One region of the Skermanella cutis genome, then DNA from elsewhere that is predicted to be linked to it. Evidence: riboswitches for the same ligand, from Rfam matches in the RefSeq annotation. Region 1 holds a riboswitch; each other region holds the start of a gene.
The links. Region 1 has a riboswitch for thiamine pyrophosphate ahead of thiC (phosphomethylpyrimidine synthase ThiC). Riboswitches for the same ligand answer to the same signal wherever they lie in the genome.
Positions count from the first base shown of each region.

Region 2: another riboswitch for thiamine pyrophosphate. It lies ahead of IGS68_RS19245 (ABC transporter ATP-binding protein); the one in region 1 lies ahead of thiC (phosphomethylpyrimidine synthase ThiC).
Region 3: another riboswitch for thiamine pyrophosphate. It lies ahead of IGS68_RS02120 (ABC transporter substrate-binding protein); the one in region 1 lies ahead of thiC (phosphomethylpyrimidine synthase ThiC).

Region 1 covers NZ_CP067420.1:3,199,671-3,206,749, reverse strand. The annotation lists gene IGS68_RS15155 (PAS-domain containing protein) at 1-925, shown strand, start outside; gene IGS68_RS15150 (DUF3369 domain-containing protein) at 922-2,556, shown strand; gene IGS68_RS15145 (EAL domain-containing protein) at 2,621-3,829, opposite strand; gene IGS68_RS15140 (hypothetical protein) at 4,124-4,348, shown strand; gene IGS68_RS15135 (hypothetical protein) at 4,542-5,453, shown strand; TPP riboswitch at 5,520-5,638, shown strand; gene thiC (phosphomethylpyrimidine synthase ThiC) at 5,709-7,079, shown strand, end outside.
Region 2 covers NZ_CP067420.1:4,122,200-4,129,278, forward strand. The annotation lists gene IGS68_RS19235 (DUF192 domain-containing protein) at 1-297, opposite strand, end outside; gene IGS68_RS19240 (acetoin utilization protein AcuC) at 357-1,508, opposite strand; TPP riboswitch at 1,618-1,726, shown strand; gene IGS68_RS19245 (ABC transporter ATP-binding protein) at 1,719-2,486, shown strand; gene IGS68_RS19250 (ABC transporter permease) at 2,518-3,273, shown strand; gene IGS68_RS19255 (ABC transporter substrate-binding protein) at 3,280-4,251, shown strand; gene dprA (DNA-processing protein DprA) at 4,331-5,458, shown strand; gene topA (type I DNA topoisomerase) at 5,502-7,079, shown strand, end outside.
Region 3 covers NZ_CP067420.1:452,029-459,107, forward strand. The annotation lists gene IGS68_RS02110 (branched-chain amino acid ABC transporter ATP-binding protein/permease) at 1-542, opposite strand, end outside; gene IGS68_RS02115 (branched-chain amino acid ABC transporter permease) at 535-1,410, opposite strand; gene IGS68_RS02120 (ABC transporter substrate-binding protein) at 1,407-2,534, opposite strand; TPP riboswitch at 2,591-2,691, opposite strand; gene IGS68_RS02125 (methyl-accepting chemotaxis protein) at 2,847-5,030, shown strand; gene IGS68_RS02130 (adenosine deaminase) at 4,963-6,003, opposite strand; gene IGS68_RS02135 (DMT family transporter) at 6,000-6,920, opposite strand; gene deoA (thymidine phosphorylase) at 6,924-7,079, opposite strand, start outside.

The DNA of each region.
Region 1 (7,079 bases):
GGCGCGCAGCAACCGCCTGCCGGGCGGCGGTTTCGTGTGCAGCTACACCGACATCACCAAGCGCAAGGCCGCCGAGGACGAGCTGCGCGCCTCGAAGGAGGCGGCGGAGCTGGCCTATTCCAGCCTTCAGCAGGCCAAGAACAGCCTGATCCAGGCGGAGAAGATGGCGGCGCTCGGCTCCCTGGTGGCCGGGGTGGCGCACGAGATCAACACGCCGATCGGCACGGCCCTGACCGCGGCGTCCCACCTGGGCGAGCGGACGGCGGAGTTCCGCGCCCAGTTCCAGGGCGGCAAGCTTAAGAAGTCCGAAGCCGAGCGCTACCTGGAAACCGCGGTCGAGACCTCCGCGATCATGGTGGCCACCATCGGCCGCGCGGCCGAGCTGATCCAGAGCTTCAAGCAGGTGGCGGTTGACCAGTCCACCGACATCCGGCGCCGCTTCAACCTGTCGGCCTACATCGCCGAGATCCTGCTCAGCCTGAAGCCGCGCCTGAAGCAGGCCCAGCACGCCGTCGTGGTGGACTGCCCGCACGACCTTGAAATCGACAGTTATCCGGGTGCATTATCGCAAGTGCTGACCAACTTCATGATGAACTCCCTCCTCCATGGCTTCTCTGAAGGGCAGATCGGAAAGATCACCATCTCCGCCCAGTTGCGCGACAGCGCCACCGTGGTGATACGATATGCCGACACCGGCCGGGGCATCCCGGAAAAGAACCTGGCGCGCATCTTCGAACCCTTCTTCACCACCAGGCGGGGAACGGGCGGGACCGGACTGGGACTGCATATCGTTTACAACATCGTGACCCAGAGCCTGGGCGGCACCATCGACGTGATGAGCGAAGTGGGCCAGGGCGCCGCCTTCATCCTCGCCATTCCCAGGACCGCTCCGGGTCAAGTGGAGCTTTGGATCGACGAGCGATGACAGCCATCGACGGAGACATCGGCGAGGACGACGACCTGCTGTTCGCCGAGGAGACGGACGGCGAGGGCGACGAGGCCTCCGCCCCGCCGGGTGACGACCCGACGGCGAACCGGCGCAGGACCAAGCCCTGGAAGGTGATGATCGTCGACGACGACCGGGAGGTGCACGCGATCACCAAGGTCGTCCTCAGCGACTTCGTCTTCGACGAGCGGCCGCTCGAGTTCATCAGCGCCTTCAGCGCGTCGGAAGCCTGCCACCTGATCCTGGAGCATCCCGACACCGCGGTCGTGCTGCTCGACGTGGTGATGGAGACCGACGACGCCGGCCTGCGCTGCGTCGAATTCATCCGGCGCACGGCGGGGAACGAGCAGGTCAGGGTCATCCTGCGCACGGGCCAGCCGGGACAGGCGCCAGAGCGGCAGGTGATCGTCAACTACGACATCAACGACTACAAGTCCAAGAGCGAGCTGACCTCCCAGAAATTGTTCACGGCGGTGGTCGCCGCCCTGCGGTCTTACCAGCACATCGTCAGCATCGACATGAGCCGGCGCGGGCTGGAAAAGATCATCGACGGATCGGCCTCCCTGTTCGAGCACCGTTCCATGAGCCAGTTCGTCGAGGGGGTCCTGCTCCAGCTCCGCTCGCTGATCCACGGGGCGACCGGATCGCTGCTCTGCACCGTGTGCCAGGACGGCGATGCCGCGCCGGTCGGCGCGCTCCGGGTGCTCGCCAGCTCCGAAATGCTCGGCGTGGAGTCCGGGCAGCCGCTCGAACGGATCCTGTCGGCCGATGCCATCTCCGACATCCGGCGCTCCCTGGACGAGGGGCGGAACATCTATTGCGCCGACCACAGCGTGATCGTGTTCCGCTCGCGCAACCATTCCACCAGCGTCGTCTACCTGGAGGGGCATCCGCCCCTGGGCGACCTGGACCGCAACCTGCTGGAGATCTTCTGCGGCAAGGTCGCCATCGCCTTCGACAACGTCTATCTCTACGAACAGGTGCTCAACGCCCAGAAGGCGACGGTCTATGCGCTGGGCAAGCTGGCCGAGTTCAAGGACGAGATCACCGGCCACCATGTCCGCCGGATCGAACGGCTCACCGGCCTGATCGCGGCGGAGCTGAAGGCGCGCGGCGCCTTCCCGGGCGAGATCGACGACCGTTTCGTCGACCAGATCGGCCTCGCCAGCATCCTGCACGACGTCGGCAAGGTCGGCCTGCCAGACAGCATCCTGAACAAGCCGGCCCGGCTGACGGAGGAGGAGATGGCCGTGATCCGCCAACACCCCACCATCGGCGGAAACGTCCTGCGCGAGGTCGCGAAGATGGTTCCGGGCCGCAGCTATCTGAGCCTCGGCGCCGAGGTGGCGGAAACCCACCATGAGAAATACGACGGTACCGGCTATCCCGCCGGCCTGAAGGGCGAGGCGATCCCGGTCGGCGGCCGGATCACCGCCGTCGCCGACGTCTACGACGCCCTGATGCACAAGCGCCCCTACAAGGAGGCCTGGACCCTCCAGGACACCATCGACCATCTCAAGTCCCAGAGCGGGACCCACTTCGACCCGCTGGTGGTCGACGCCTTCCTGACGATCCTGGACCGCGGCCTGGACGAGGAGGGGATAGGCTGACCGCGGGACCTACGGGTGGGGGCGGCGTCCAGAGGTCCCCATGAAGCTGCCACGGCGGTGCCGGTTACTCTCGGGAAGCGATGGGTCGATCGAGCATCCCGCCCATGACGTCCGCCGGGACCGGCCGGCTGTAATGATAGCCCTGGCCGAACGTGCATCCCAGTTCCCGGAGCGGCCGGATCAGGTCGGCCGTCTCGACGCCTTCCGCCACCACCTCCATGCCCATGCGGCGGGCCAGAGTGATGATGGTTTCGACGATATGATGGGTGCGTCCCACTTCGCCCAGCGCCCGGACGAACGACTGGTCGATTTTGAGCACGTCGAACGGGAACTTGTGCAGGTAGGAAAGGCTGGAGTAGCCGGTCCCGAAATCGTCGAGCGCCAGGGTCACGCCGAGGTCCTTGATCCTGCACATGACTTCGTAGGCCTGGTGGGGATCGTGGACCAGCGCCGTCTCGGTCAGCTCGACCTTCAGACGGTCGGCGGGGAAGCCGGTCATCGCCAATCGCTCCGCCAGGCCGGTCACCACGTCCATGTCCGTGAAATGCTGCGACGACAGGTTGACGCTCAGGAAGGGCAGGGGACGGTCGCCGGCCGTCCGGCGCAGCAGCGCGCAGGCATCCGCCATGATGGCCAGGTCGATCTGCCGGATCAGGCCGCTCTTCTCGCCCAGATCGATGAACTCGCAGGGCGGCACCAGGCCGCGGTCGGGATGGCGCCACCGGGCAAGGGCCTCGAACCCGGCGAGTTCGCCGCCCGCGATCGTCACGATCGGCTGGAAGAACGGCTCGAACTCCCCGGCGCCGAGGCCGCGTTCCAGGTCGTGTTCGCGGTGAATCCAGTTCAGCGCCGATTCGCCGCGCTCGGTGCCGCCGGTGGGCGCCGACACCACCAGATGGTTCGCCGTCCCCCGGTCGCGGCCCGGCAGGTCGTTGAGAAGCCCGCTCTGCGCCTGCCTGAACCGGCTGATCAGGCTGCCGAGCAATTGCCCGACGACCGGCTCCACCTCCTGGATGCGCCGCTTCAGCTGATCCCGCCGGATGATCAGCACCTCGGTCTCCTCCGTCGCCCGGGCCGCGGCCGACCGGACGCTGTCGTCCAGCACCGCCATCTCGCCGAAGATCTCGCCCCGGCCGAGGGTCGCCAGCGTGATGTGGGTCCGGTCCCGGGTCGCGCAGATCTCGACCTGTCCCCGTTCCACGATGTAGGCGCAGTCGGCGGGCTGTCCCTCGAAGAAGATCGTTGCACCTGGTCGAAACGTCTTGCGGATCAAGGGAGGGTCTCCACGATGGGTCGCCGGCTGCCGGAACGGAATAAAGCAATTTCAGGAAAATACGGCTTAATCCGAATTCTGTAAAGATGGGCCGAACCGGTCAAATAATCTGGCGACGGAGTCTTATCGTTCGTAAGGCAAACGGAGTTTTCCGTTCGTAACGGGGCGGGACAGCTGCTCCAAGCCTTGGATTTTTCTTGCGTGATATACATATCGGTGCCGTCACTCGAAGTAAGCGCATAGGTTTGTTGGTTAACTTTGTAATGGGTTGTAACCTCCACAAGGGAGCTGGCGATGGCCGCAATCGAAAGCCTGAAGGCGATTCTCGACAAGACCTACGAAGGCATGACGCCCAAGCAGCTGATGTCGCAATCTCCTGCCGCCCTGGCGGGCGTGACCGAAAGCGACGCGCTCAAGCTCAAGGAAGCCTTCGGTATCGACACGATCGAAGAGCTGGCGACGTGCAAATACTTCCTGTGGGCGCAGGCGCTCCACGTCCTCGCGAAGACCGAGAAATAGGACCTCGTCCCGCCGCGATCCGGAGGAGGCCGCGGCGGGGCCTTCGTCACCCGTCTCCATCCCCCGGGCAGCGATTCCGGCAGTCGTTCCCGGCGTTTCGGATCGATGATGCGGACGCGGAAGAAAAAGGTGGAGTTTTGCCTATCGAAAGTTTTACCTCTCCTGGCCGCACATCCCCGTAGGAAGCCAGGACATGCCGACCACAGCCAGGAAGCTCTATACTCCCGCCCGGTTGCCTTCGATCCCGCCGGGAGTGGCACCGCCGTTCCATCAGGCGGCGCTGTCCAGCTGCGTGGTCCATCACCTCGTCGATCCCGCCAGGGTAGTCGATCTCTTCGAAGGGAGCGGGCTGCGGCCAGCCATTTTCGGCGACCGCGCCTCGGTCAGCTTCGGCTTCCATGTCCATGCCGCCTTCCGATCCGCCGGGCTGAACCTGCCGCCCGAACACTGGTCGCCGTCGGCGGCCGGGATCGTCCAGGAGTTGGAACTGAGCATGGTAGCCTTTCCGGAAGGCCGCGGGGGCGAGGTTCCCGACGTTACCATCGACCAGTGGCTGATGGGCGACGATCAGACCAAGCTGCTGGGAAACCACCGCCTGTTCGTGCCGTGCGACGATCCGGCAGCCGTCGCGGTCGGCAGGGACCTGTTCGGCGACCCGACGTTCCTGACCGGCTTCCTGGTCAACCTGCCATCGCCCGATCCTGTCCGCGACGGCACGGCCGCGACTGCCGAGACGGAGTGGATGCAGACCTGGGGCTTCAGGGTCGGCGATCCCGACGAGCCCGACCACTTCATCTTCACCGCCCTGGTCGATACCACCGGCCTGACCCCGATCCCCGGCACGATCTCCCCGGTCACCCGGTACGGCGTTTCCGCGGCCGGCCCGGTCGGCTGCCGCTGGAGCGTCGCCCGGCCCTTCGACACCTACTTCATCGCCGATGCCGGACCGACGGATCGCGTGCGGCTGACCTACGGCGCGAGTTCCCATCCGATGGGCATCGTCATGCGGGACCTGCTGGAAGGAGCCCAGGCCTACGCGGTCCAGACATTCCAGTCCGACCCGGTCGCGGTCCGCAGCCGGCCTTACCTCCTGACGCCGCGCTGAGGATATCGGGATCGGGCGTGACGGCGACTCACGGCTTGACAAGCGGCGGCGATGCACTGAGGATCGGCGTATTCCCAGGGGAGCCCCGATAGGGGGCTGAGATTCCGTCGGCCTAGCGGCAACGCGGAGACCCTTTGAACCTGATCCGGGTCGTGCCGGCGTAGGAAGGGGAGAGGGCGAGGACTCCGCGCCCGGTCTCATCATATCCATCGCTGCATTCCGGATCTCCGCTCGCAATCGAAGCAGGAGATCACGATGCCGAAAGACAGCAATCCCACCGTCACCGTTTCCACCGGGCCGCTGCCCGCGTCGCGCAAGGTCCATGTTCCGGGCGCGCTGTACCCGGACCTGCGGGTGGCGCTGCGGGAGATCGACCTGGAGCCGGGCAGCGGGGAGCCGCCGGTCCGGGTCTATGACAGCTCCGGCCCCTACAGCGATCCGGCTGCTGAAATCGACATCGCCCGCGGCCTGCCCGCGCTGCGCGCCGGCTGGATCGCGGCCCGCGGCGATACCGAGGCCTATGACGGCCGGCCGGTCAAGCCGGAGGACAACGGCCTGCGCCAGGGCCAGCGCGCCAACCTGGAGGAGTTCTCCGGCCCCGCCCGCAGGCCGCTACGCGCACGGGCCGGCGCCGCCGTGACACAGATGGCCTATGCGCGGCGCGGCATCGTCACGCCGGAGATGGAGTATGTCGCGATCCGGGAGAACCTCGGCCGGCAGGCGGCGCTCGATGCCGTGCCGGACGGCCGGTCCTTCGGCGCCGCGATCCCCGACCATGTCACCCCCGAGTTCGTGCGCGACGAGGTGGCGAGGGGCAGGGCGATCATCCCGGCCAACATCAATCACCCCGAGATCGAACCGATGATCATCGGCCGCAGTTTCCTGGTCAAGATCAACGCCAACATCGGCAATTCCGCCGTCGCCTCCTCCGTGGGAGAGGAGGTCGAGAAGATGGTCTGGGCGACCCGCTGGGGAGCCGACACCGTGATGGACCTCTCGACCGGCGCCAACATCCACACCACCCGCGAGTGGATCATCCGCAACTCCGCCGTGCCGATCGGCACCGTCCCGATCTACCAGGCCCTGGAGAAGGTCGGCGGCCGGGCCGAGGAACTGACCTGGGACATCTACCGCGACACGCTGATCGAGCAGGCGGAGCAGGGCGTGGATTACTTCACCATCCATGCCGGGGTCCGGCTCGCCCACATCCCCCTGACCGCGCGCCGGGTGACCGGCATCGTCTCGCGCGGCGGCTCGATCCTCGCCAAGTGGTGCCTGGCGCACCACCGGGAGAACTTCCTCTATACCCGGTTCGACGAGATCTGCGAGATCATGCGGGCCTACGACATCAGCTTCTCGCTGGGCGACGGGCTGCGGCCGGGCTCCATCGCCGACGCCAACGACGCGGCGCAGTTCGCCGAGCTGGAGACGCTGGGCGAACTGACCCAGGTCGCCTGGAAGCACGACGTGCAGGTCATGGTGGAGGGGCCGGGCCATGTGCCGATGCACAGGATCAAGGAGAACATGGACCGGCAGCTCGACGTCTGCCGCGAAGCGCCCTTCTACACGCTCGGCCCGCTGACCACCGACATCGCGCCCGGCTACGACCACATCACCAGCGGCATC
Region 2 (7,079 bases), 920 kb from region 1:
GATGAACACCATGTCGAGCGGGATGAAGGTGTTCTTCATCCACATGGACATGGTCTGGAGTTGCGGCAGGACGAACAGCATGCCGGCGTCGGGCGCCATGGTCTCGCGGAACATCAGCCCCTGCGCCATCTGGCGCGGAGTCTCGGCGACCTCGATCGCGAAGGGATACTTTCCGCCCGACGCGGTCTCGATGGTCAGGCGGTCGGTGCGGAACGTCTCCGCGGCGGACACGGGACCCAGACCGGCCGCAACCAGCAGCAGGACGAGGGTGAAGGTTCGGATGATCGCGGCAGCCATGGTCCAGTCGCTACAGGAGCCCGCCCCATATGTAAAGCATTTGGGCGAATCCTGTAGCGTCAGGACATGACGGCGTCCACGACCTGCCGGATCTCGTCGCGCACCGGGCCGGGCCTCGGGGCGTCGGCGATGGTGGTGAACCAGTGTTCCGGCGGGTTCTGGCCCTGGCGGCGGCTCCAGGTCAGGGCGCGCAGCACCTCCTCGGCGTCCTGGGTCACCGGGACGTCCGGGTCGATGCCGTTGAGGGTGGCCCAGACGCCGGTCCAGCAGCGGCCGACCGACCACGGATTGTAGCCGCCGCCGCCCAGCACCAGGACCCGAGGCGCCAGGGTCGCAAGCGATCGGACCGCGTTCCACAGGGCGCGGTTGGACAGTTCCAGCCGGCTCAGCGGGTCGTCGGCCAGGGCGTCGGCGCCGCACTGGATCACCACGGCGTCGGGGGTGAAGCCCCGGCCCAGCGGCATCAGGGCGTTCTCCAGGATGTAGTCCAGCTCGGAATCGTTGAATTCCACCGGGACCGGCAGGTTGCGGGCCATGCCGCCGGCCCGGTCCCCGACCTTGCCGGTGAAGGGCCAGCGGGTGCCCTCGTGGACCGACACGGTCAGCACCCGGTCGTCGTCGGCGAAGGCATATTCCACCCCGTCGCCGTGGTGGGCGTCCAGGTCCGCGTAATAGACCCGCCGCAACCCGCCGTCGAGCATGGTCAGGATCGCGAGCACAGGGTCGTTGAAGTAGCAGAAGCCGCTGGCCCGGTCGCGCAGGCCATGGTGGGTCCCGCCCGCGGGGTTGTAGATCACCCCCTCGTGCTCGGCGAGCAGCCGGCCGGCCAGGATCGATCCGCCCGACGCCGTGGCGGGGCGGCGGAAGACCTCGGGGAAGATCGGGTTCTCCAGCCGGCCGATATTGTAGCGGTCGCGCGCCTCCGGATCGAGCCGCTGCTCCGCCTCGGCCCGGCGGACCGTCTCTATATATGAGCGATCGTGGAAACGGGCGAGCTGGTCGGGCGTCGCCCTGGGGCTGTCCAGGTAGGCCCGGTGGTCCAGCCACCCCATGGCACGGGAAAGATCGATCGCGGTGGAGACCCGCGGGATCGCGAGCGGGTGCTTCTTGCCATAGGTGGAGGCCCGGTAGATCTCGCTTCCGATGAAGAGCGGACCGATGGGCTGGGACTGGGCGAACTGAGACTGGGCGGGCTGGGACTGGTTCAGCATGGAAGCTGACCTAGGCCGCTCCCCGGGTTTCGTCAACTCCGTGCGTTTATCTGCGTATTCGGTATGCAGGCGCCTTGCCAGGGCGTCATGGACTTGCAATAGTCCGTCCAACCTCACTGGGGGGAGCCGATGGTCGGCTGAGAGGTCCCAAGACGCGGGACGACCCCTGGAACCTGATCCGGTTGATACCGGCGTAGGGATCAGTGACCCATGCACGACCTCGTGCGGCCGACCGAGTCGGCCCGTCTTCCCAGCATCGGCGTAAGGATTGAGCGGGCCCGCCTGACCTATGGCGGCGTGCGGCTGTTCGACGGCCTGGATTTCGAGCTCGAAGGCGGTCGCTGCACCTGCCTGCTGGGGCCGAGCGGCGTCGGCAAGACCACGTTGCTTCGGCTGATCGCCGGGCTGGCCGATCCGGAGCCGCCCACGGTCCTGGCGGCGGAGGACGGGAAGCCGCTGGACGGCCGGGTCGCCTACATGGCGCAGCAGGACCTGCTGCTGCCCTGGCTGGGCGCGCTGGACAATGTATTGCTGGGGCCGAGGCTGCGCGGCGAGGCGGTGGGCGCCGCCCTGGTGGACCGGGCGCGCGGGCTGCTCGACGCGGTCGGGCTGGGCGACCGGCTGCAAGCCCGGCCGGCCGAGCTGTCGGGCGGCATGCGCCAGCGGGTGGCCCTGGCCCGCACCCTGATGGAGGACCGTCCCGTCGTGCTGATGGACGAGCCGTTTTCGGCCCTGGACGCGATCACCCGCCTGAGGCTCCAGGAACTGGCGGCCGGGCTGCTGGCGGGCAGGACGGTGCTTCTGGTCACCCACGACCCGCTGGAGGCGCTGCGCATCGGGCACCGGATCCATGTGATGGCGGGGCAGCCGGCGGAGATCGGTCCGGCGATCTCGCCCGAGGGTTCGCCGCCGCGGCCGGCCGACGATCCGGCGCTTCTGGTCCGCCAGGCCGAGCTGCTGCGGCGGCTGTCATCATGATGCGGGCAGTATGATGCGGGCGGTACGGCCCATGGTGCGCCCCCTGGTGACCGCGGCGGTCCTGATCGCCGCGTGGCAGGCGCTGGTCTGGGCGACCGGCGTGCCGCGCTTCATCCTGCCCGATCCGGCGCGGGTGGCGATGGCGCTGTGGGAGCGGGCCGGCCTGATCGGCTACCACGCCCTGTTCACGATCGGCGAGATCCTGGGCGGGCTGGCGCTCGGCGTCGTGCTGGGCGCCGCCACGGCGCTGACGCTCAGCTATTTCCGGCCGGCGCGGCGCTGGCTGATGCCGGTGCTGGTGTTCAGCCAGGCGATCCCGGTGTTCGCGCTGGCGCCGCTGCTGGTGCTGTGGCTGGGCTACGGCATGGCGTCCAAGGTCGCCATGGCGACCCTGATCATCTATTTCCCGGTCACTTCGGCCTTCTTCGACGGGCTGCGCCGGACCGAGCCGGGCTGGCTGGACCTGGCGCGGACCATGGGCGGGTCGCGCTGGAGCACGCTGGTGCGGATCCGCCTGCCGGCAGCATTGCCAGCCTTCGCCTCGGGCCTGCGGGTCGCCACGGCGGTCGCGCCGATCGGCGCCGTGGTGGGCGAGTGGGTCGGAGCCTCGGCCGGCCTCGGATACCTGATGCTGCACGCCAACGGGCGCATGCAGGTGGACCTGATGTTCGCCGCCCTGCTGACCTTGGCCGCCATCGCGGTGGCGCTCTATTTCGCGGTGGACGCCCTGCTGCGCCGCGCCCTGCCGTGGCAGCCCGACAATAATCCAGACGAAGAGAGGGACTGAACACCCATGCGTACCGAAGCATCGCGCCGATCCATCCTGAAGGCCGGGCTGGCGGGGCTGGTCCTGGCGGCCGGCCTCGCCGCCTCGGCGCCGGCATCGGCCCAGGACAAGCTCACGGTCCTGCTGGACTGGTTCGTGAACCCGGACCATGCGCCGCTGTACGTGGCTCGGGAGATGGGCTACTTCCGCGACGCCGGGCTGGAGGTCGAGATGATAGCGCCTGCCGACCCGAACGATCCGCCCAAGCTGGTCGCCGCCGGCCGGGCCGACCTCGCCATCTCGTACCAGCCGCAGCTCCAGATGCAGGCGGCCGAGGGCCTGCCGCTGACCCGGATCGGCACGCTGGTCGCGACGCCGCTGAACACGGTGGTCGTGCTGGCGGACGGGCCGGTCAAGTCGATCGCGGACCTGAAGGGGCGCAAGGTCGGATACTCCGTCGGCGGGCTGGAGGACGCGCTGCTCGGCGCGATGCTGGAGAACGCCGGGCTGAAGCTGTCCGACGTGGAACTGGTCAACGTCAATTTCAGCCTGTCGCCGGCGCTGCTGTCGGGACAGGTCGACGCGGTGGTCGGGGCCTACCGGAACTTCGAGCTGAACCAGCTCGACATCGAGGGCAAGGCCGGGCGCGCCTTCTATCCGGAGGAGCACGGCGTCCCGCCCTATGACGAGCTGGTCATCGTCGCCAACCGCGAGAAGGCCGCCGACCCCCGCCTGCCCCGCTTCCTGGACGCGGTCGAGCGCGGCACGCTGTACCTGATGAACCATCCGGACGAGTCGTGGAAGCTGTTCGTCAAGGCCAACCCCGAACTGGACGACGAGCTGAACCGGCGCGCCTGGCGCGACACCCTGCCCCGCTTCGCCCACAGCCCGGCGGCACTGGACGCGAGGCGATACGAGCGGTTCGCCCGGTTCCTGAAGGAACGTGAGCTGATCGGGGAGGTGCCGAGACTGGCGGACTACGCGGTCGAGCTTCGCTGAGGACCGTCTTTGCCATTTTGCCGCATGCGCGCGTGTGCGGCAGGCGTTGATCATGCCGCCGGCTGCGGTATCGTGCGGCATGACTCAACTGAGACGCGCACTCTCCGATGCCGAGCGGATCGACTGGCTGCGGCTGATCCGGACCGAGAATGTCGGCCCGGTCACCTTCGCCCGTCTGCTGGAACGCTACGACACCGCCACGCTGGCCCTGAAGGCGCTGCCCGACCTCGCCCGGCGGGGAGGCCGCACGGCGCCGCTGCGCATCTGCTCCAAGGCGGAGGCCGAGCGGGAGATCGCGGCGGCCCGGAAGGCGGAGGTGCGGCTTATCGCCTCGTGCGAGCCCGACTACCCCCTGCCGCTGTCCATGATCGAGGACGCGCCTCCGGTGATCGCGGTGAAGGGACATGCCCACCTGCTGGGCCGCCGCTGCATCGGCATGGTCGGCGCCCGCAACGCCTCGACCAACGGCAAGCGGTTCGCCGACACCATGGCGCGCGAACTGGGCGCGGCCGGGTTCGTCGTCGTCTCCGGCATGGCGCGCGGGATCGACACCAGCGCGCACCTGGGCTCGCTGGACAGCGGCACCGTCGCCGTCGTGGCCGGCGGCGTCGACGTGATCTACCCGGAGGAGAACGCCGCGCTCTACGCCCGGATCGCCGGGCAGGGCGCCGTGGTGGCCGAATGCCCGATGGGCACCCAGCCCATGGCGCGGCACTTCCCCCGGCGGAACCGCATCATCTCCGGCCTGTCCCTGGGCGTGGTCATCATCGAGGCGACGCCCAAGTCGGGATCGCTGATCACCGCGCGGACGGCGGGCGAACAGGGCCGCGAGGTCTTCGCGGTGCCGGGCTCGCCGCTCGATCCGCGCTCGCGCGGACCCAACGACCTGCTGCGCTCCGGTGCCAGTTTCGCCGAGAGCGCCGACGACATCATCCAGGCCTTCGCGGGAGTCGAGGCGCCGAAAATGCGGGAGCGGGAGCCGGACCTGTTCTCCGCCGCGAAGCCCATGCACCTGGATGATGCGAGCTTCGAGGAAATCCGCGACCGGCTGCTGGAATGCCTGGGTTATACGCCGGTCCCCGTTGACGAACTGGTCAGAGGGTGCCAATTGTCTGCGTCGGTAGTACGGAGCGTGCTGACTGAGCTCGACCTTGCGGGTCGGGTTCAGCATCTGCCCGGAAATCAGGTCGTCCTGATTCAGCAATAAAAACTGAAAAAGTGACCGAACGCAAACAAGAGGCGGATTTCGCTTGTCTGGCAGCAATCTAGTCATCGTCGAATCCCCGGCCAAAGCGAAGACGATCAACAAGTATCTTGGTCCGGACTTCACCGTTTTGGCCAGCTTCGGCCATATTCGGGATCTCCCGCCGAAGGACGGCTCCGTTCGTCCCGAGGAAGACTTCGCCATGTCCTGGGAACTGGGCGACCGATCCAAGCGCCATGTCGACGAAATCTCGCGCGCCATCCGCGGCGTGGACCATGTCTTCCTGGCGACCGACCCGGATCGCGAGGGGGAGGCGATCGCCTGGCACGTCCAGGAGGTGCTGCGCGAGGCGAAGCTGCTGGACAAGGTCGATGTCCGCCGGGTCACCTTCAACGAGATCACCAAGGGCGCCGTCCTGGACGCAATGAAGCGCCCGCGCGACCTGAACCGCGAGCTGATCGAGGCCTATCTGGCGCGCCGCGCGCTGGACTATCTGGTGGGCTTCACCCTCTCACCGGTCCTGTGGCGGAAGCTGCCGGGATCGCGGTCGGCCGGGCGCGTCCAATCCGTGGCGCTGCGGCTGATCTGCGAGCGCGAGGCGGAGATCGAGGTCTTCCGGCCGCAGGAATACTGGTCGATCGAGGTCGTCTTCCAGACCGCCGGCGGCGCCCAGGTCAAGGCGCGGCTGACCCAGCTCGACGGCAAGCGCCTGGACAAGTTCGCGCTGGGCGAGGCCGGCGCCGCGAACGCGGTGGTCGAGCGGCTGAAGCCGCTGAGCTACGCCGTCCATTCGGTCGAGCACAAGCAGGTCAAGCGGAACCCCTACCCGCCCTTCACGACCTCCACCCTCCAGCAGGAGGCGTCGCGCAAGCTGGGCATGGGCGCCACCCGGACCATGCGGGTCGCCCAGAAGCTCTACGAAGGCGTCGATATCGGCGGCGAGTCGGTCGGCCTGATCACCTATATGCGGACCGACGGCGTCCAGCTTTCCAACGACGCGATCGGACAGGTGCGCGAGCTGATCGACTCCCAGTACGGCGGCGACTACGTGCCGGACAGCCCCAGGATCTACAAGTCGGCCGCCAAGAACGCCCAGGAGGCGCACGAGGCGATCCGGCCGACCGACCTGCTGCGCCGGCCGGACGACGTCGCCCACCAGCTGGAGCGGGACGAGCTGCGTCTTTACGAGCTGATCTGGAAGCGGACCGTCGCCTCGCAGATGGAAAGCGCCGTGCTCGACCAGGTGGCGGTGGACATCGCGTCGTCGGACGGCAAGGCGGTGCTGCGGGCGACCGGCTCGGTCGTGCTGTTCGACGGCTTCCTCCGGGTCTACCAGGAGGAGCGCGACGACTCGGTGGACGAGAAGTCCGCCGCCGAGGACGAGGCCGAGGCGCGGCTGCCGCCGGTCAAGGAAGGCGACGCCATGAAGCGCGGCGCCGTCGATGCCGAGCAGCATTTCACCCAGCCGCCGCCCCGCTACACCGAGGCGAGCCTGGTGAAGAAGCTGGAGGAGCTGGGCATCGGCCGGCCCTCGACCTATGCGAGCATCATGCAGGTGCTCCAGGACCGCGACTATGTCGAGCTGGACAAGCGGCGCTTCGTCCCGCAGGACCGCGGCCGGCTG
Region 3 (7,079 bases), 2.7 Mb from region 1:
GCCAGGGCGCCCAGCGCCGCCAGGGTCCAGACGAACAGCGCCAGGCCCAGGCCCCGCCCGGGACGCCAGCCGAACAGCTCGATCCCCGGCACGCCGGCGATCCCGTTGGAGCCGCCGGTCAGGCCCTGCCACTCCACCGCGGCGAGCAGCACCACCTGCCCGATGCCGAGCGTCGCCAGGGCGAAATAATGGCTTTCCAGCCGGAGCACCGGTGCCGCCACGACCAGGGCCAGCAGGGTCGGCGCCAGGACCGAGAGCGGGAAGGTCACCTCGAAGCCGAGGCCCCACCGGCTGCCCAGGATGCCGGTGACATAGGCGCCGATGCCGTAGAAGGTGCCCTGCGCCAGCGACAGGGCGCCGGCATTGCCGAAGATCATCTGGTAGCCGGTCACGGCCAGCGCGTAGACCCCGGCCACGGTCAGCACCCGCAGCCCGTACGGATCGGCGAACAGCAGCGCGTAGGCCGCCAAGCCTGCGCCGGCCGCCGCCAGCAGGGGCGCGGCCCCGCGTCCGGGGATTCCTGGGAGGCGGGACTCAGGCACGGCTGCGGGCCGCCTCGCCGAACAGGCCCTGGGGGCGCACCGCCAGGATCGCCAGCAGCGCCAGGTAAAGCGCCGCCGTCGCGGCCGAATAGGACAGGGTGGCGGACACCAGCACCTCGAACGCGGCGATCAGCAGCGCGCCGGCGACGGCGCCCGCGACCGATCCCCAGCCGCCGATGGTCACGGCGATGTAGGCCTTCAGGATCAGCCCGCTGCCCGCCGTGGGCGTCACGAAGAACTGGTTGGAAAGCAGCAGCCCTGCGGCGCCCGCCAGCGCGGCGCCCAGCGCGAAGGTGAAGGCGACCATCGCCGTCACGGGGATGCCGCAGGCCCGCGCCATCTCCGGATCCTGGGCGGTCGCCCGCAGCCGCCGGCCCAGCTGGGTGCGGGCGAACAGCCAGTGCTGGCCCAGGATCAGCAGCCCGGCCACGGCCACGACCGCGAGCGACTGCTCGGGCACGAGCAGGCCGGCGATCTCCAGCGTTCCGCCTCCGAACAGCGCCGGCGCCGCCTTCGGTTCCGGCCCGAACAGCAGGGTGGCGCCGTTCTGCAGGATGATGCCGACCGCGATGGTGCTGATGAAGACGCTGACCGGGGGACGGCGCCGAAGCGGCAGGTAGGCCAGCAGCGACACCAGCAGCCCCAGCGCCGCCATCAGCGCCGCCACCAGCGGCAGCAGCAGGATGCCGGGCAGGGGAATCAGCCCCGCCAGGGCCACTGCCAGGAAGCCGCCGGCCATGACCAGGTCGCCCTGGGCGAAATTGACGGCCGAGGTCGCGTTCAGCACCAGCACGAAGCCCAGGGCGACCAGCGCATAGGCGGCGCCCAGCGCCACGCCGTTGACCAGCAGCTGCGCGACACCCGTCACGGCGCCACGTCGTAGCGCTTCGCCACCGCGGGAACGCGCGACGACCCGTCGTAGCAGACGATCACGGCGGAATGGGCCATATTGCCCCTGCCGTCGGAGCGGTAGGTCATGGCGAGCCCGCGGTACGTCCCCTTGGCCAGCGCGTCGCGCACGGCTTCAGGCGTCTCCGCCCCCTTGGCCGCCGCGTCCAGCACCATGCGGATGCCGTCGTACTGGCCGAGCGCGAAGGCGTCCGGCTCGGTGCCGAAGGCGGCGCGGTAGTCGGCGGTGAAGCGTTCCATCTCCGGCGAGCCGCCCGACACCGGCGAGGCCGAGGTCTCGGCGCAGACGCCCGTCAGCTCGGCCGGCTCCAGCAGCGCCGCGGTGGAGGGCTGGTGCATCGCCGAGCCGGCGACGATCGGCACGCCGGGATTCAGGGCGGCCGCCTGCCGCACGAACAGCGCCGTCGGGCCGGAGTGCAGGTGCAGGACCAGCACGTCGGGGTCGGCCGCCATGGCCTTGGTCAGCACCGGCAGCATGTCGCGGATGCCGGGATCCACGCCCTCCTCGAACACCGGCTCGACGCCCAGCTTGGCGAAGGCGTCGCGCAGGTGCGCCTGGCCGCTCTGGCCGTAGGCGGTGGTCTGGTAGATCACCGCCGGCCGGCGCTTGCCCAACTCCTCGACGACGTAGCGCGCATGGGCGGTCTTGGTGACCCCGTCGCCGGGGAAGAAGCGGAAGACCCAGGGATTGCCGCGCTCGGTGATCGACGCCGTGCCGGAGACGGTCACCAGGGGAATGCCGTACTCGTCGGCCAGCGGCAGCATGGCGAGCATCTGGGTGCCCAGCATGCTGGCGGCGATCGCCGTCGGGGCGCCGCGCCCGGACGCCCGCTCCAGCGCGGTCACGGCGCCTTCGGGGGAGGTCCCGGTATCGATCACCTCCGACCGCACCGCGAGTCCTTCGGGAGCCTCGCGGACCGCCAGGACGGCGCCGTTCCGCTGGCTGGTGCCCTCCAGCGCCAGGAAGCCGGTGACCGGCACCAGCACCGGGATGTCCAGGTCGGCCGCGGCGGCCGGGCCGGCGGCGGACGACAGGGCGGCGGCGAACGCGGCGGCGGACAACAGGGACTTCCGGGCGGGCATCTTCGGTTTCCTTCCTCCGTGCGAAACGGAAACCCGTGAGTGCCGCGATCTTCTCTTGGTCGGTCCCACCGGCTCCCTTCGCTGGCATGATCCAGATCAGGTTCTATGGGTATGTTCTCAGCACGGGCGGATCGGCCCGGCACCCCAGCCTTCGTGCCTCGACAGTGACAGTCCGGCACCGCCCCGTCAAGGCTCGGCCCCACCTATCCGAAGGAGAGTCCGTGACCGTCAGGCCTAATTCTTTTGACGTAGATCATTGCCGTTGCAACCCCGGCGCCCGATTGTCCGCGATTGCAACTGGGGGGATGACCGATGAATACTCGCGAGCTGTCCGACGCGCGGGCTCAGCCTGACGCGGCCCCGTCCCATGGCACGTCGGTCGAGCTGGCGCTCTGGCGGATCGACGGTGCCACGCAACGCTCGCTCCGGCAGCTCGGTCCCCACGTCAACGCCGACCTGGACGGCATCCTCACCGACTTCTACGGCTTCCTGAAGCGTTTTCCGGAAACGGCGGAGCTGATCGCGGCGGAGGGGATGGTCGCCCGGCTGATCTGCGCCCAGCAGGACCACTGGCACAAGCTGTTCGTCGACGGCATCGACGCCCGGTACGTGGAGCGGGTGCAGCGGATCGGGTCGGCCCACCACCGGGTCGGGCTGAAGCCGCGGTTCTACCTCTCGGCCTATTCCTTCATCCTGGAGCGGCTGGTCCGCTCGGTGATCGAGCGCAACCGCTGGAGCCGGCAGGCCGCGGCCGACCAGGCGGCGACGCTGATCCGCACCCTGCTGATGGAAGCGGAACTGGCGCTGTCGGTCTATACCCACACCACGACCGAGCAGCACGTCACGGACGAACTGCTCGACCTCGCCGACACCTTCGAACAGGAGCTGGACGACGCCGTCCAGCTGGTCCGCCGCAAGGCCGAGGCGATGGAGACGGCCTCGACCGAGGTGCTGGGCGCCGCCCGCATGGTCAGCGAGGACGGAAACCACGTCGCCGAGGCGTCCCACGAGGCCGACGTGAACGCCCAGACCATCGCCGCCGCCACCCAGGAGCTTTCGGCCTCCATCGCCGAGATCTCGCGCCAGGTGGACCGCTCGACCGGCGCGGCCCAGGACGCCACCCTGCGGTCCCAGGCGGCCCGCGACATCGCCAACAACCTGACCGACGTGTCCGACAGGATCGGCGCGATCGCCTCGCTGATCGAGAAGATCGCCAAGGAGACGCGGCTGCTGGCGCTCAACGCCAGCATCGAGGCGGCGCGCGCGGGCGAGGCCGGGCGCGGCTTTTCCGTCGTCGCCAACGAGGTCAAGCTGCTTGCCGACCAGACCAACGACGCGACCGGCAATATCCGGTCCGAGATCCAGTCCATGCAGAAGGCGATCGGCGACACGGTCACCGCGATCGCGGACGTGGCCGGCCGGGTCGAGCTGGTCAACGACACCATCACCGCCATCGCCTCCGCCGTGGTCGAGCAGGACGCGGTCACCCAGGACATCGCCCAGACCGTGACCCAGACGGCCGACAGCGTGCGCCGCGTCCACGAGCGGATCGGCAGCGTCGCGACCCAGGCGGGGCTGACCACCACGGTATCGACCCAGCTGCGCAACAACACGACGGAACTGGTCGAACAGGTCGTCAACATCGAGAAGCGGGTGATCTCCAGCCTGCGCAATTCCCGCTTCGCCGAGCGCCGGCGGGCGATGCGCGTCACGGTGGACCTGAAGACCGAATGCCGGATCGACGGGCGGACGGTGCCGGCCTGCGTCGAGAACATCTCCAGCGGCGGCGCCCAGGTCCGGCTGGCGGCCGGGACCGCCGCGCCGGGCGCCCTGGTCTCCTTCGACCTGCCGGGCATCGGCGAGGTCGCGGCCCGGGCGGCGACCGTCGAGGGGGAGGTTCTCCACGTCCATTTCGAGGATCTGGCGCCCGGCGTCCGGTCGGCTCTGGCCGAGTCGCTGGACCGCTGGCACCGCGGCGACGAGGCGCTGATCGAGACCGTGCAGGCGGCGGCGCGCCAGATCTCCGGCCTGTTCGACGACACCATCGACGAGGGCGGCATCGGCGCCGCGGCGATGTTCTCGACCGCCTACCAGCCGATCCCCGGGACCGATCCCCAGCAGTACCTGACCGCCTATACGGAGCTGTGCGACCGCCTGCTGCCGCCGATCCAGGAGGCGGTGCTCCGGAAGGAGGCGCGGATCGATTTCTGCGTCGCGGTGGACCGCAACGGCTACCTGCCGACCCACAACCTCAAATATTCGCAGCCCCAACGGCCGGGCGAGCCGGCCTGGAACGCCGCCAACTGCCGCAACCGCCGCCTGTTCGACGATTTCACCGGCGTCGCCGCCGCCCGCAGCCGGGCGCCGGCCCTGGTCCAGACCTATCGCCGCGACATGGGCGGCGGCAAGTTCCTGCTGCTGAAGGACGTCAGTGCCCCGATCCTGGTCCATGGCCGCCATTGGGGCGCCCTGCGGCTGGGCTGCCGGCCGACGTGACCCGACGCAGGCGAGCGCGCGTTTCGTCGTCCAGGAAACCCGCTTCCAGCGCCGTCACCGTAGCATTGCGCAGGTCGTCCTCACCCCAGCCGAACGCTTCCGCCGCGATCCCGTATTCGCCGCCCAGGGTGGTCGCGAAATAGGGCGGGTCGTCGCTGTTCAGCGTGACGGCGCAGCCGGCCTCGCGCAGCCGATTGAGCGGATGGTCGGCGTAGGAGCCGTACACCGCGGTGCGGATGTTGCTGGTCGGGCAGACCTCCAGCACGATGCCTTCCCCGGCGATCCGGCGGACCAGGTCGGCGTCCTCGATCGCGCGGACGCCGTGGCCGATCCGGCCGACCGGCAGGTGGTCCAGGGCGTCGCGCACGCTCTCCGGCCCTGCTGACTCGCCGGCATGGACGGTGCAGCCCAGGCCGGCGTCGTGCCGGGCGATGGCGAAGACCGGCGCGAAGTCTGCGGCGGACAGGTGGTTCTCGTCGCCGCCCATGCCGAACCCGGTCAGCAGCGGGTGCCGGTGCCGGGTGCAGGCCCGGGCGACCTCCAGCCCGCGCTCGACTCCGAAATGGCGCACGCAGGTGACGATCAGCCGGGCCTCGATGCCGAACTCGGCGCGGGCATCCTCGAACCCCTGGACGATGCCGTCCAGATGGTCCTGGAACGACAGTCCGGCCATCCTCGCGTGGTCGGGCGACGACATGACCTCCACATAGACGGCGCCCTCGGCGGCGCAGCGGCGCAGGTAATCGTATGTCACGTCGCGGTAGTCCCGCGCGGTCCGGATCGCGGACGCGGCGTCGTCGTAGACCTTCAGGAAGTGCAGGAAGTCGGTCCAGGCGAAGTGGCCCGCCTCCGTGAAGAGCCCGGGCGGCAGCGCCATCCCGTTGCGCTCCGCCAGCGCCCGGACCAGCTCCGGCGTGGCGGTCCCTTCCAGGTGGACGTGAAGCTCGGCCTTCGGAATATCCGGCATTGTCATGGTGCCACGGCCTCCCCGGTCGTTTCGGTGACCGGCCGGGGCGGCCGGCGTGTCTCCCGGTGAAGGATATAGAGCCCGCTGGCCGAGACGATCAGGGCGCCGACGATCACCGCCGAGGTCGGCACGTCGGCGAACACCAGGTAGCCGAACAGGACCGCCCAGATCATCGCCGAGTATTCGAACGGCGCCAGCACGGCGGCCGGGGCCGAGCGGAAGGCCTGGGTCATCATGATCTGCGCGATGCCGCCCAGGATGCCGACGGCGGCCAGCAGGCCGAACCCGGCCAGGTCGGGCGTCCGCCAGTCCGCGATCATGCCGATCGCGCCGACCGCGACGCCGGTCAGGGTGAAGTAGCAGACGATCGCCGCGTTGGTCTCGGTCCGGCTCAACTTCCGCACGAAGATCATGGCGAAGGCGTAGAACACGGCCCCCAGCAGCGGCACCAGCGCCACCGGGGTGAACATGCCGCTGCCGGGCCGAAGCATCACGACGACGCCGATGAAGCCCACCCCGACGGCGCTCCAGCGGCGCCAGCCGACATGTTCGCCCAGCATCGGGCCGGACAGCGCCGTCAGGAACAGCGGCCCCGCGAAATGGATCGCGTAGACGTCGGCCAGCGGCATGTGCTTGAAGGCGAAGAAGAAGCAGACCAGCGCGCTGGCCCCGACCAGCGACCGCAGCACGTGCCCGCCCGGCCGGGACGTCCGCAGCAGCCCGATGCCGCCCGAGCTTGCCACAAGCACGCTCAGCGGCACCAGGCCGAAGACCGAGCGGAAGAACACGATCTGGAAGGTGCCGTAGCTGGCAGACAGCCACTTGATCAGCACGTCCATCACGGCGAAGGCCACCAGCGCCAGGGTCAGCAGGCCGATGCCGCGGAGGGTCTCGGCCCGGGAACTTCCGGTTTCCTGTCGCACTTGCTACCGCGCCAGCCGCCGGGCGATCGGCGGGGTCGGCGCCGGCGCCGAGTGTCCCACGGCGAAGGCGGCGCGGACCGCCTCGGCGGCGGCTTCGGCGGCCTCCTCGGTCCGGGCATGGATGATCGCCAGCGGGGCGGCGTGCGGGCCGGTCCGGTC